2 regions of the Alteromonas sp. 07-89-2 genome follow, and region 1 is predicted to be linked to the other one. Evidence: predicted binding sites of a transcription regulator. Region 1 holds the regulator's gene; the other holds the start of a gene.

Region 1 (3,430 bases):
CGTGTAAATGGTAAACAGCGCGGTCTTATCTATGCGGACTGTTATAAAGCATCGATAGTTCATTACATGTTATATCAGATGGTAACTGCGGGCGGCCTTGGTGGCAAAGTTTAATGCAGGCTTTATACAACAAAGGCGCATTGACTGCGCCTATTGAGGAGTGCTTCATTCAAAAATGTCAGCACGATCCTGATTGTTGTATGTATTAAGTGCCTGAGCGCACACCTAGCATGTGACAGATGGCGTAGCTTAATTCACTGCGGTTCAACGTATAGAAATGGAAGTGTTTTACCCCTTCTTTAGCCAATACCTTTACCTGATCCATGGCGATGTTAGCACCTATTAGGTTACGTGTGGCTTGGTCGTCGGCATCAAGGCCGTCGAACATTTTGTGTAACCATCCCGGCACATGAACATTTGTGAACCCCGCAAATTTCACCAGTGTTTGGTAGTTGGTTACCGGCAAAATACCCGGAACGATATCTAAGTCGACACCCGCTGCGGCTGCACGGTCTCTAAATCGAAGGTACACACTCGTATCGAAAAAGAACTGGGTTATCGCTTCTGTGGCACCTGCTTCTGCTTTGCGCTTGAGGTTTAGTAAATCAAACTGCGCATTTGGTGCTTCAGGGTGCTTCTCTGGATAGGCAGCAACAGAAATATCAAAATCGGCAACGTCTTTTAGCAAGGCAACAAGATCAGAGGCATACATCTCTGTTTTCTCTACTCCTGGCGGTAAATCGCCACGAAGCGCAACAATACGGCGAATACCTGAGTCCCAGTAGTCTTTTGCAATTTGCTTAAGCTCATCACGGCTAGCATCAACACAGGTCAAGTGAGGAACCGCCGCGACACCGGTTTGCTGCTGAATGCGTTTTACAACGTCGTGGGTTCTGTCACGCTCACCGCTATTCGCGCCGTAGGTTACCGACATGTAGCTTGGCTTTAGTGGCGCTAGACGTTCAACTGACTTCCACAGGGTCTGTTCCATGGCTTCCGTTTTAGGCGGAAAGAATTCAAAAGATACATCAATATCACGCAGTTCCGACAGGGACTGGTTTAATGCATCGATACCTTGTGCGTAAGAAACCATGGCTTTTTCTCTCAAAAATGTATTCTTATAGACGTTTAGACGTCTAAATTAAAGAATATATGTCTAGACGTCAAGAGGTTTACACTGCTCAATTGACCTTTTCGTGAACTTGTTTAGAATTTCTCTTCATAACATAAAAAAGAGTAGACCGAGTTAGTACAATGGCAGAATGGAACGGTAAATATATTCACCCCTACGCAGAGCATGGCAAGAAGAGCGAACAGGTAAAGAAAGTCACTGTCTCTATACCTATTAATGTGCTTAAGGCGCTTACTGATGAGCGTACTCGCCGCCAAATCAATAATTTGCGTCACGCCACTAATTCAGAACTGTTGTGTGAAGCATTTTTACATGCGTTTACCGGTCAACCATTGCCTAACGATGATGACCTGCGCAAAGACAATCCTAATCGCGTACCGGCTGAAGCAAGACGCATTATGGAAGAAATGGGCATTGATCCAAGCTTCGAAAACGATGTGTCGGAAGACGACTGATATTTGGTATTAAAGAGAAACGGCGCTTTGTTGTAAGTTATTGCTAGTTGATAACCCACAACACGGCGCCGTTTTTTATGTACTTGTATTCTCTGAGCGCACTTTTTAGCAAATAAAGGTTGAGCACTAGCCCCTTCATTTTTTTGCCTTATGTACCAGAATTTTATTCTTCTGGGCTTTCAGGCACGCGTGCAACGCCAGATTCAATCGCAGCCTTAGATACCGCGGTAGCAATACGCTCGCATAAACGCGGGTCCATAGGTTTAGGAATAATGTACTCCTTACCAAATGTCAGACTAGTACTCTTACTGGCAGCTAGTACTTCTTCTGGTACAGGCTCCTTCGTGATAGCACGAAGGGCTTCTACTGCCGCTACTTTCATTTCATCGTTAATGGCCGTTGCACGAACATCTAGTGCTCCACGGAAAATAAACGGGAAACACAGTACGTTGTTAACCTGGTTAGGGTAGTCCGAGCGTCCGGTAGCCATAATAAGATCTTTACGTACTTCGTGAGCAAGTTCAGGCTTTATCTCAGGGTCTGGGTTAGAACATGCAAATACAATTGGGTTTTCAGCCATCAAGGCCAGTGTTTCTGGTGGTAAAACATCCGGTCCTGACACACCAACAAAAATATCCGCGCCTTCCATTACATCTTCAAGCGTACGCTTGTCAGTATTGTTAGCAAATAGCTTTTTGTGCTCAGTTAAGTCTTCGCGACGAGTATGGATAACGCCTTTTCTGTCTAGCATATAAATACGCTCACGCTGGGCACCACACTTTATAAGCAGTTCCATACAAGCGACCGCTGCTGCACCGGCACCCATACACACAATTTTAGCGCTCTCTATGCTTTTACCCTGAATTTCCAGAGCATTAAGCATGCCCGCTGCAGTTACAATAGCGGTACCGTGCTGATCATCATGAAATACCGGAATTTTACAGCGCTTAATTAGCTCTTGTTCAATCTCAAAGCATTCAGGCGCTTTAATGTCTTCTAAGTTAATGCCGCCAAATGTGTCAGCGATATTCGCTACCGTATTAATGAACTCTTCGGTCGTACGATGCTTCACTTCAATGTCAATGGCATCCAAGCCAGCAAAGCGTTTAAACAGAAGGGCTTTACCTTCCATAACAGGTTTCGATGCCAGTGGGCCTAGGTTACCCAATCCTAAAATCGCAGTTCCGTTACTGATAACGGCAACCAGGTTTCCTTTACCCGTGTATTTATAGGCGTTATCTGCGTCTTCGGCAATTTCTCTGACCGGTTCGGCAACGCCTGGGCTATAGGCAAGAGCAAGGTCATCGACGCTGTCTGCTGGCTTAGATAACTCTACGCGGATTTTTCCAGGTGTGGGTTTGGCGTGATAGTCGAGTGCGTGTTGTCTAAAATCTGACATGTAAAAAGGTATCCTTAGATGTAGGGTTCATCGGTGTTTTCGTTCACGCTCTGTAGCTATTTTATTGTCGTTATAGTTATAGGTAGATAAACGTAAGCGCGTTACAACCAAATAATGACAAAGTGATTATAAATAGTTGTTAGCACTAGGGTTTGTTGATCTTTGTTTTACAGCAATCATCAATAGGCCCCAAGGTGGCATGTGGAAAAGCAGACTAGGCGTTAACCTTTACTGATTTTGTTCACATACCTTAATGGATACAAGCCTCTGGTTTATGTACCCAAAAGCGCCACAAGTCTTGAAAGTAATGCATTATTCACAGAATTAATGCTCACTATCAAAGTGCCGATCGCAACTCTAACACAGCCAATCACTGTGTACATATCTGATCAGAATTCTCATATACCAATGTAGGTTAGGCATACTAATTAGACCAGTAAAATG
Region 2 (3,430 bases), on a different contig from region 1:
TACCAGACTATTGTCGTTGGCGAACTGATGCAGGCGCTCTACGCTTAATCCTTCGCTTGCCGATTCAAGTGCCGCTTTCCAGTCACCGCTTAAATCAATACCTTGACTGTTTAACAGCAGTTTCCGGCTATTTGCAATGCCATAAACTCTCAGCTGAACATTGCGTTTTAACAATGCAGGCTGTTGTTTTTCAATTTGACCTAGCAGTTCGGTTCCCACATTGCCACACCCTACTAGGAATACGTCAATGGTATGGCGGTCAGAGAAAAAATTCTGGTGAATAACCTTTACCGCTTTCTTAGCACGCTTGCTTTCAATTACCGTTGAAATAGAGCGTTCTGAAGAGCCCTGAGCAATAGCAACGTTGTTTACCCGCGCTTGGGCAAGCGAGTTAAAGAAACGCGCTGCCAAGCCTTTGGTTTGACGCATACCGTCACCAACCAAAGTAACAATGGCTAGGTCATGACGCACTTCAATGGGGTCTAGCAATTGATTTTGAAGCTCTAGCGCGAACGCATCTTCAAGAAGCGTTAACGCTCGGCTGGCGTCTTTGCTTTGGATACAGAAACTGATTGAGTATTCTGAAGAAGACTGGGTAATAAGGCTTATTGAAATATTGGCGTTCGACATCACCTCAAACACACGACTTGCCATACCTACCATGCCTTTAAGGCCAGGGCCTGCAACGTTAAACATGGTGACGTTATCAAGCTGTGAAATACCTTTAACTGACGTCCACACCTCGCTTTTTTCATTGCTGATTAGCGTACCTGGCGCAGCTGGGTTTAGTGTGTTTCTGATCAAACAAGGGATGTGGTGTTGGGCAATAGGACCGATAGTTTTCGGATGAAGTACCTTGGCACCGAAATAAGACAGCTCCATCGCTTCTTGATAGGTAAGCTTGTCTAACAGCACTGCCCCTTCAACTTGATTCGGGTCAGCGTTATAAACACCGTCTACGTCAGTCCAAATTTCACAGCAGTTTGCATCGATACACGCCGCTAGAATGGCCGCTGAGTAGTCTGATCCGTTTCGCCCAAGTGTGACTTTCTCGCCCGCTTCGTTAGCCGCCACAAATCCTGGCATGATAAGAAATTCACTGCCGTCAGTAGGTACATCTGAAAAACGCGCTTTACTTAGCGATACATCGGCGATGCTATCTAAGTAGTCGCCTTCGGCAAGTACATATTTAACCGGGTCGATTACGCGGTTAGCGATACCTTTGGCAGATAGCATAGCGCTAAACAGCGTTACCGAAATGTACTCGCCAATACTTAGAATACCGGCAGCGACATTATCAGGTGCAACACCAAGCAACTTAATGCCTTCAAGGTGCTGTTTTAGTACTGATAGGTGGCTATTAATGAAGTCTACTACGCTTGCATGTGCAAACCCGTCGAGTTCTTCGTTTAGGTTGTTGGCGATGCCGGTAACCGTGTCGTTCAACTTATTGAATAAAGGCTGGAAATCTTCACCCGCGGCTGCTTGTTCACATAGTAGTGAAAGCGCGTTCGTTACCCCCTTTGGGGCAGAGAGTACAACCGCAGCACCGTCGGTTTGGTGGGTCGCCGTGCTAATCTCCATAACGCGCATGTATCGCGGTGCATCGGCTAGAGAAGAACCCCCAAACTTTAAGACTTTCATATGCTGCTCCTTAAGGTTACGCATGCTAAAACGTGTGTAAAAAAAAGCCCGCTCTGTGTTAGGCGGGCTTTCGTTGTCTTTTGCTTACTTGCACTAGTCAGCGACCGCCCTTTTTAAGGTGGTAATTAACATAATGGTGGTGCGAGTAAGTAGAATCTTTTTCATACAAGCAATTTGCCGTATAGACGTCTATATGTCAACCGCAGTTTTCACCACACTGTGTTGCAAAAAGTGCAACACTCTTTAGTTATTATTTCTTTTTAAGGTACAAATACGAGTTCAAGCAGTTTCTTTGCTGGCTTACTAGTACTCAAGTAACTTTAAACAACGACTTATTTCTAAGATCATTCAAACCTAACTCAATCAAAATCTTTCTTTAAGCCAAACTCGCCTTCAAAAATGGGGCTGTTGCACTTTGCTGGACTTTAGCAACCTCCTCTGGTCTGCCTTCAGCAACTATTTCTCCTCCCTCGCCACCAGCGCCTGGCCCCATATCTATAATGTGGTCACATGACCCAGCCACCTGCATATTGTGCTCAACCATCACCACCGTATTTCCCGCTTCAACAAGCGTGGTTAAGTGCTGCATAAGTAGCGAAGTGTCTGAAAGATGTAAACCTGTTGTAGGTTCATCAAGCACGTAAAGGGTATTGGTATTTTGAGCGCGCTTAAGTTCTGATGCTAATTTAATACGCTGAGCCTCGCCGCCTGATAACTCAGTGGCACTTTGCCCAAGGGTTAGATAGCCAAGCCCTACGTTCATTAGCGTTTTTAGTCCCCGCGTAATAACTTGATTACCACTAAATACAGATAGTGCTTCTTCAACCGTAAGCGATAATACATCAGCGATGGAATGTTTGTTGTAACCAACTTCCAGTACGTTATCGTTAAAACGCTGACCGTTACAAACGGTGCAGGTGGAATAAACACTCGGCATAAACAACAGTTCTACCGATACCACACCCAAGCCTTCACAATGTGGGCACCGCCCTTTTGCAACGTTAAACGAGAAATGACCCGCATCGTAACCACGGGATTTTGCTTCTTCGGTTGAAGCAAATAAACCTCTGATTTGGTCAAATATGCCGGTATAGGTTGCCAAAGTTGAACGGGGTGTCCTGCCGATGGGAGACTGATCGACCACAACTATACGACTTAACTCTTCAAGTCCGCTTTCAATAAAGCCTTGCTGCAGCTCACTTTCGTGTAAAAAAGTGTCTTGAGCGAGAAGAGAGTTGGCGTCGGTAAGCTGTTCTTTCGTTTTTCTCGTCTCTTTCGTTTCTTTCGCTCGCTTCCTTTCTTTCTCGACTGGACTTAAACCGTCTTTGACTAGCTCAACTAATGCTTGGCTAATCAAACTCGATTTTCCAGAGCCGGAAACGCCTGTAACACAGGTCATTACGCCAAGTGGAATATCAATATCAACATGGCTGACATTATTTCTGGACACGTCTTTTAAACGCAATGCCCCTGATGATTTACGTTTGATACGCTGGCTTAGGGCTTTATTGTTAAAAACATAGTCTGCCGTTGGGGAGCCTTTAATGCTTGCCAGTTCTTTTACCGGCCCACTGTAAACAAGTTCACCTCCGTTAACTCCCGCTCGCGGCCCCACATCCACAACCCAGTTAGCGCCTTTGATGACGTAAGGGTTGTGCTCGACAACGAGCAGCGAATTTCCCGTTTCGGTAATATTGTGAAGCGCGCGAATAAGCCCTTCTACATCGCGAGGGTGAAGACCTGATGAGGGTTCATCCATCACAAAGACAACGCCAAATAAGTTCGA

Evidence for each region. Region 1 encodes MetJ, which represses methionine synthesis genes. Its sites were predicted from a motif close to TAGACGTCTAGACGTCTA; they were not measured.
Region 2: thrA (bifunctional aspartate kinase/homoserine dehydrogenase I) is a predicted target of MetJ. The motif match lies at 1,819-1,836, and genes of this name have one in related genera.

Annotation. Positions count from the first base shown of each region.
Region 1 is NZ_VTYM01000005.1:157,114-160,543, reverse strand. It holds gene metF (methylenetetrahydrofolate reductase) at 206-1,093, opposite strand; gene metJ (met regulon transcriptional regulator MetJ) at 1,255-1,587, shown strand; gene F0261_RS05615 (malic enzyme-like NAD(P)-binding protein) at 1,751-2,986, opposite strand.
Region 2 is NZ_VTYM01000026.1:11,681-15,110, reverse strand. It holds gene thrA (bifunctional aspartate kinase/homoserine dehydrogenase I) at 1-1,644, opposite strand, end outside; gene F0261_RS16110 (ATP-binding cassette domain-containing protein) at 2,021-3,430, opposite strand, start outside.